3 regions of the Isoptericola sp. NPDC056134 genome follow, and region 2 is predicted to be linked to each of the others. Evidence: riboswitches for the same ligand, from Rfam matches in the RefSeq annotation. Region 2 holds a riboswitch; each other region holds the start of a gene.
The links. Region 2 has a riboswitch for thiamine pyrophosphate ahead of ACFCZN_RS16075 (ECF transporter S component). Riboswitches for the same ligand answer to the same signal wherever they lie in the genome.
Positions count from the first base shown of each region.

Region 1: it holds a riboswitch for thiamine pyrophosphate, as region 2 does, so the genes downstream of both, ACFCZN_RS15710 (thiamine ABC transporter substrate binding subunit) here and ACFCZN_RS16075 (ECF transporter S component) in region 2, are expected to answer to the same signal.
Region 3: it holds a riboswitch for thiamine pyrophosphate, as region 2 does, so the genes downstream of both, ACFCZN_RS06425 (bifunctional hydroxymethylpyrimidine kinase/phosphomethylpyrimidine kinase) here and ACFCZN_RS16075 (ECF transporter S component) in region 2, are expected to answer to the same signal.

Region 1 is NZ_JBHJVM010000017.1:3,522-5,768, reverse strand. Features, by position in the region: gene ACFCZN_RS15715 (ABC transporter permease) at 1-195, opposite strand, end outside; gene ACFCZN_RS15710 (thiamine ABC transporter substrate binding subunit) at 171-1,244, opposite strand; TPP riboswitch at 1,316-1,420, opposite strand; gene ACFCZN_RS15705 (DUF4235 domain-containing protein) at 1,580-1,846, shown strand; gene ACFCZN_RS15700 (PAS domain-containing protein) at 1,878-2,247, opposite strand, start outside.
Region 2 is NZ_JBHJVM010000018.1:1,237-3,483, reverse strand. Features, by position in the region: gene ACFCZN_RS16080 (ATP-binding cassette domain-containing protein) at 1-669, opposite strand, end outside; gene ACFCZN_RS16075 (ECF transporter S component) at 644-1,282, opposite strand; TPP riboswitch at 1,276-1,387, opposite strand; tRNA gene ACFCZN_RS16070 (tRNA-Ala) at 1,531-1,603, opposite strand; gene ACFCZN_RS16065 (histidine phosphatase family protein) at 1,694-2,247, opposite strand, start outside.
Region 3 is NZ_JBHJVM010000004.1:268,782-271,028, reverse strand. Features, by position in the region: gene ACFCZN_RS06425 (bifunctional hydroxymethylpyrimidine kinase/phosphomethylpyrimidine kinase) at 1-932, opposite strand, end outside; TPP riboswitch at 923-1,053, opposite strand; gene ACFCZN_RS06420 (hypothetical protein) at 1,188-1,841, shown strand; gene ACFCZN_RS06415 (YcnI family protein) at 1,931-2,247, shown strand, end outside.

The sequences.
Region 1 (2,247 bases), on a different contig from region 2:
CACCACCGGCCACGCGAAGAAGACCGCGAGGAAGCCCAGCGGGAGCGCGACGGCCGCGCCCCAGCCGAGCCACGCGCCCCATCGGTCTGCACCCCGCCGGGCGGCGCGCCACCGCGCCGCCCGGGCTGCCGGGCGGGCGGTGGCGCGCGGGACGCGGGGCACGGGGCGCGTCAGCCGACGACCGTCGCCGTCCACTGCTCGATCCACTCGTCGCGGTGCGCGGCGACGTCGGCGGGCGCCACGTCGAACGGCTCGTCGGCCAGGGGCGCGAACTGCTGCCAGTCGGCGGGCAGCTCCACGCCCGGGTCCGCGGGGTACATGTACATCTGGCCGGGCACGTCGGCCTGGAACTCGGCGCTCGTCAGGAAGTCCACCAGCTTCTCGGCGCCCTCGGGGTTCTCGGCGCCCGCCAGCACGCCCGCGTACTCGACCTGCCGGAAGCAGGTGTCGAGCATCGCGCTCGTGGCGGAGGTCTTCCCGTCGTCGCTCACGGTGAACGCAGGCGACGTCGCGTACGACAGCGCGATCGGGCGCTGCCCGCCCTCGCCGGCGCCGGAGAAGTCCACGTAGTACGCGTCCTCCCAGCTCTCGGCCACCTTGAGGCCGTTGTCGCGTAGGTCGGCCCAGTAGGCCTCCCAGCCGTCCGCGCCGAACGCGCCGATCGTCGCGAGCAGGAACGCGAGGCCGGGGGACGACGTCGCCGGATTGGTCACGACGGTGAGGTCCGCGTACTCCGGCTTCGCGAGGTCCTCGAGCGTCGTCGGGGGCGTGACGCCGTGCTTCTCGAACCAGCCGTCGTCAAGGTTCATGCACACGTCGCCCACGTCGACCGGCGTCAGCGTGCCCGCCAGGTCGTCGGGCGCGTAGGCCGCGACCTCCGGGGCGAGGTCGGCCGGCTGGTACTCCTCGAGGACCCCGGCGTCGACGGCCCGCGACGCGTACGTGTTGTCCACGCCGAAGACGACGTCGCCCAGCGGCGCGTCCTTGGTGAGCACGAGCTGGTTCACCAGCGTGCCCGCGTCGCCCGGGGCCACCTGCTCGACGGTGAGACCGGACTCCTTCTCGAACGCGGCAAGGACGTCGTCGGAGACGGCGAACGAGTCGTGGGTGACGAGCGTGACCGTGCTCGACGCCGCGCCGCTCGCGTCGTCCGTGGGCGTCCCGCCGCACGCCGCCAGCAGCGGCAGCAGGGCGACGACGCCCGCGGTGGCGGCCGTGGTCCGGGCGGTGGTCGTGAGCTTCATGCTGTCCTCCTCAAGGTGCGAGAAGGGGGTCCTGCGGGCACCCGGCACCGTCGTGGTGCGGCCGTCCGCAGGGAACGAGATTCCCGACTTCCTCCACCGGTGCTAACCGGGTCAGGTTCGAGGGTCTGCGGCGGTCCGCACTCTCAGCGCCGGTGGGCGCTCCCCTGTCGTATCACCACGAGCCTACCCGCCGACGCCGCGCTACCGTGGTGCAGTCCTCGGCCTCGGGGTGTGACGTGCCTGACGTGCCGTGACGCCGCCCGGCGGCCGCGGACGCACGCGAGACGACGCGCGGTCGTGCCGAGGCCGCGCCGGGACCTACCGAGGGAGAGCACGTGACGGACACCGAGCAGCCGCTGGGCGTGAAGGTCGGCACGGTGGTGCTGACGATCGCCGCCGGATGGGTCGCGCAGAAGCTGATCGGGGTGGTCTGGGAGAAGACGACGGGCAGCGTGGCGCCCACCAACGTGGACGACGACGAGATCTCGATCATCCAGGCCGTCACCTTCGCGGCGGTCTCGGGCGGGGTCGCGGTGCTCGCGAAGCGCCTCGCCCGCAAGGGCGCCGTGCGCGCGGCGGCCCGGTTCGTCCCCGGCCGCTGATCCCCCGCTCCTGACGGGCCCGCCCTGCGGGTCAGTGGCTCGCGCGCGGACGCCGGCGGGCGAGCTGCGCGTCGTGCCCGTGCGGCCGGTCCACCGGCCGCACGGTGGCGAGCGCCTGGCTGAGCCGGTCCGCCGCGTCCTGGGCCGGCGGGGCGGACCGCACCACCTCCGCCGCCGTGAGCGCGGCGTCGCGGTCCCCGACGGGCCGCGCGAGCCCTTTCATCACCTGTTCGCCCGCCGACTGGGCGGAGATCCCGACCTGCGCGCCGGCGTCCGCGAGCACCTCGGTGGCGACCGACTCGTCCACGCCGCACACCGCCATGATGGCGCCCTTGGCCTGCTCGGCGGCCGCGGCCGCGACGAACGCTCGGGACACGGCCCGGTGCGCCTCGCGCTCCAGC
Region 2 (2,247 bases):
CCGACCCGCCGGCCCGAGCACCACGACGCGGTCCAGGTGCTCGAGCCACGGCCCGACGTGGTGGTCGACCACCACGAGGGATGTGCCCGTGCCCTCCAGCGCGCCGACGACGGCGGCGCGGACCTCGGCCGCGGCGGCGGGGTCGAGCATCGCGGTCGGCTCGTCCAGGAGCAGCAGGCCCGGGGCGCTCGCCAGCGCCCCTGCGAGCGCGAGCCGCTGCAGCTCGCCGCCCGAGAGGGCCGACGTCGGCCTGTCGGGCGGGTACCGCAGCCCGACCCGGTCGAGAGCCTTCCGGGCCCGACGCCAGATCTCGTCCCGCGGCAGGCCGGAGTTCTCGGGGCCGAAGGCGGCGTCCCGGCCGATCCGGGCCGCGACGACCGCGGAGCCCGGGTCCTGCGGCACGAGCCCCACCCCGCCGTCCACGTGGACGGTGCCGGACAGGTCGCCGGGCAGCGGGTCCCCCAGGACCCCCGCGAGGGCGTGCAGCACGGTCGACTTGCCCGCCCCGCTCGGCCCGACCAGGCCGATGCGCTCCCCCGCGCCGACGGTGAGGTCGAGGCCCTCGATCGTCGGGACCCGGCGCCCGGTGGGCCGCCAGCTCAGCCCCCGCACGCGCGCCCGGACGTCGTCGCGCGCCACGCCGTCAGGCCCGGGCGCGATCGGCGGCACGACCGACGCCGCGGTCGGCGAGGTCGCGCCCCGGCCCGAACGCGTCGAGCACGCCGGCCCGCGCGAGGGCGCGCACGAGCGCCGCGCCTCCCAGGCCCGCGAGCAGCGCGCCGGACAGCGCGAACAGGCCCAGGTACGCCAGCCGGAAGCCCCACGCCCAGTCCGGGTAGTAGGCGAACCACTCGTAGACGGCGCCGCACGCGCCCGCCGCCGCACCCGCCAGGGCCGCGACGGCGGTGCCGAACCGGCGATAGAGGAACAGGGCGAGCACGAGCTCGGCGCCGAACCCCTGGACGACGCCGGAGACGATCGCCGAGAAGCCCCAGCCGGCGCCGAGCAGCGCCTCGACGCTCGCGGCGACGACCTCGGTGAGCAGCGCCGCGCCCGGGCGGCGGACGATGAGGCCGCCCAGCACGCCGCCGAGCAGCCAGCCGCCCCCGAGCAGCCCGGTGGCCGGCGGGAAGGCGACCGCCAGCCCGGCGGAGAGCAGGTGGTAGAGCTGGGTCCAGCCCCAGAAGACGACACCGACGGCCACGCCGAGCATGGCCACGGTGACGAGGTCGACGGTACGGTACCGCGGGGACGCGCTGCGCAGAGAGATGGGCGCGGACATTCCAGGTAACTCCCTTCGCCGGTGCTAACCGGAGCAGGTTCCAAGGGTCTGCGGCTGTGCCCGCACTCTCAGCGCCCCTTCGACGGCGCTCCCCTGTCATGGGTGTCTTCAGATGTGACGGCCGACGACGCGGCCGCAGGTCCGACCCTAGGCGACGTCGGCGTCCGCGCAAGACCGTCCCGCACCGTGAAACCCCTGGTCACGCAAGAAGGCCCGGAACCATGAGGTTCCGGGCCTTCTTGTCGGGGTGGAGCTGAGGGGACTCGAACCCCTGACCCCCTGCATGCCATGCAGGTGCGCTACCAGCTGCGCCACAGCCCCGAGAACCGACTCTCGCGACCGCGGACGGCCAGGCGATTCGTCTGATTCGGTGTGTTCCTCCGGGCTTGCGCCCCTCGGAACGTCGATATCTTAGGCAGACTTCGGGCCAGGTTCCAAATTCCAGTCCGGTCCCGCCTGCCAGCGGTCCAGGGGGTACCCCGCGCCCACGTTGTGCGCCACGAGGCGCCATGCCGGCACGGCGCCCTCCCCGGCACGGTGCAGGTGCGACCAGTGCACGTTGTGCATGCCCGCCAGTCCGCGCCAGGTGGCCGGGTCGAGCCCGAGCAGCGCCGTCACCGCCAGCGAGATGGCGGCCCCGTGCGACACGAGGACGAGCGTCGCGTCGTCAGCCAGGTCCGCGGCGTGCTCGGCCACGGCCTCGGCCATGCGCTGCGCGACCGCCGCCTTCGTCTCGGCCCCCGCCCCCACGGGCTCGGCACCGAGGCGCCAGGCTGCGTACTCCTCGGGCCAGCGCTCCTGCAGCTCGGCGCCCGTGAGGCCCTCCCAGGCGCCGAAGCCGCGCTCGCGCAGGCGCTCGTCCGTCACCAGGGGCTCCCCGCCGAGCGCGTCCGCGTACGCGGACGCCGTCTCGACGGCGCGGCCCAGGTCGGACGACACGATGCGCGTCGCGCGGTGCGACGACG
Region 3 (2,247 bases), on a different contig from region 2:
GGGCCGTTCCCGCCGCCGACGCGCAGGGCCTCCCCCGCCCGGATCGCCGCGGTCAGCCAGGCCTTCGTGCCGCGCAGCGCCTCCGCCCAGTCGCCCGTGCGCGCGTACCGGGCGGCCAGCCCGCTGGACAGCGAGCAGCCGGTGCCGTGGGTGGAGGTGCTGGTCAGGCGCGGGCCGGGGAGCTCCACGAGCACGCCCTGCGGGCCGACGAGGGCGTCCGGGGCGCCCTCCTCCCTCGCGTCCGGACGCGCGAGCAGGTGGCCGCCCTTCGCCACCACCAGGACCCCGTGCCGGGCGGCCAGCCGTCGCGCCTGCTCGAGGGCGGCGGGCCAGTCCGCGGCGGGGGGCTCCTGCGCGAGGACCGCGAGCTCGGGCAGGTTCGGCGTCACGACGTCCACCCGGCCGAGCAGGTCCCGCACGGCGTCCTCGGCCGCCGGGTCGAGCAGCCGGTCCCCGCTGGTCGCCACCATGACCGGGTCCAGGACGACGGCGGGGCGCGCGGTCGTGCCCGACCGGTCGGACGTGGCGTGCGACAGCGCGTCGAGCCACGCGGCCACCGCCCGGGCCACCGGGGCCGAGGCGAGCATCCCGATCTTCACGGCGTCGACGGTCACGTCGTCGGTGACGGCGTCGAGCTGCGCGGCGAGGAACGCGGCGGGCGGCAGGTGCACGTCGCGCACGCCGCGGGTGTTCTGCACGGTCAGAGCCGTGACGGCGGCCATCCCGTAGCCGCCCGCGGCCGCGATCGACTTGAGGTCGGCCTGGACGCCCGCGCCCCCGGACGGGTCGGACCCGGCGACCGCCAGGACGCGGGGCCGGCTGCCCGTCCGGAGCGCCCTCGTCGGCGACGAGACGGGAGCGGGGGCGGCGTGAGCAGGGGTGGTGCTGCCGGCGCGGCCGGCGGAGCTGTCTTCAGGTGCGCGCGCACTCATGTCGACATCCCTTCGCTAGTACGAGCTAGATCAGGTTCGACGGGTGTGTTCTCAGCGCCCGCCGGCCGGCCGTGACGAAGTCGCGGCGATGACCGGTCGGGACGCACCCCGTGTCGTGGCGCCCACCGTAGCCCAGGTCGGCACCGGCGGGTCCGGCGTCCCGCGCGGGTGCGTCGTTCCTGGCTCCGCCGTCGTCCGGGCGGCCGCCCGGGGCGAGACTGCAGGTCCCGGCCGACGCCGCGGTAGGGTGCGGGGGTGCCCGTGGTCGTCCGTCGTGTGCGCGAGCTCCTCGTCGCCGGCACGACGCTCAGCATCGCGGCCGCCGCCCACCTGCTGGCCGGCGGCGCGCTCCCCGGGGCACCCCTCGCCTGGCTCGTCGTCGCGGCGCTCACGGCGCCGCTCGCGGTGTGGACCGCGCGCCGCAGGCTGACCCTCCGGCGCCTCCTGCCGGCGATGGTCGCGCTGCAGCTCGTCCAGCACACGACGTTGTCCGTGCTCGGCGCGGCGGGCACGGGCGCTCCCTCGGCACCGCTCCCGACCCCGGGCACCACCCTGGACGGGCACGCGCTCCACGCCATGGGCCCGGGCTCCCTCGCGCCCGCGACGGGCGGCGGGCTGCTGCATCACGCGGGCGACGCCGGGACGACGTCCTGGATGCTCGCCGCGCACGCCGCCGCGGTGCTGCTCACCGCCCTGCTGCTCGCGGCGGGCGACCGGGCGGCCCTCACCGTCGTCGGGCACCTGCGGCACGTCGCGCTCCTCGTGCAGGAGCCGCCGGCGCTGCCGGTGGTCCGCGAGCCCGCCGTCGTCGTCGGGCGCACCTGGCGCCCCCACCCGGCCCGCGTCCGCCGGCGCACGCCCCCACGAGGACCCCCGCTGCTCCCGGGCGCCCTCGCGCGCGCCGCCTGACCCTGCCCTGGTCCGTCGTCGGACGGGGGCGGGTCCCTCGCCGTCCCACGACCGCCTGACACACCTGACAGCCAGGAGCAGAAGAACCCATGTCCAGGACCACCCCTGTCATCACCCGTGCCCTCCGCCCGCGCCGCCTCGTCGGCGCGGCCGCGCTCGCCCTCCCCGCCCTCGTGCTCGGCGCGACCGCCGCGTCCGCGCACGTGACCGTGACCCCCGACGCGGCCGAGGCCGGGTCGTACGCCACCCTCACCTTCAAGGTCCCGAACGAGTCCGCCGAGGCGTCGACCACCGCGGTGCAGGTCGACCTGCCCACCGACACCCCCTTCACCAGCGTGTCCGTCGAGCCCGTGCCGGGCTGGACCGCGAAGGTCACCCAGGCGCCCCTGCCCGAGCCCGTCGAGGT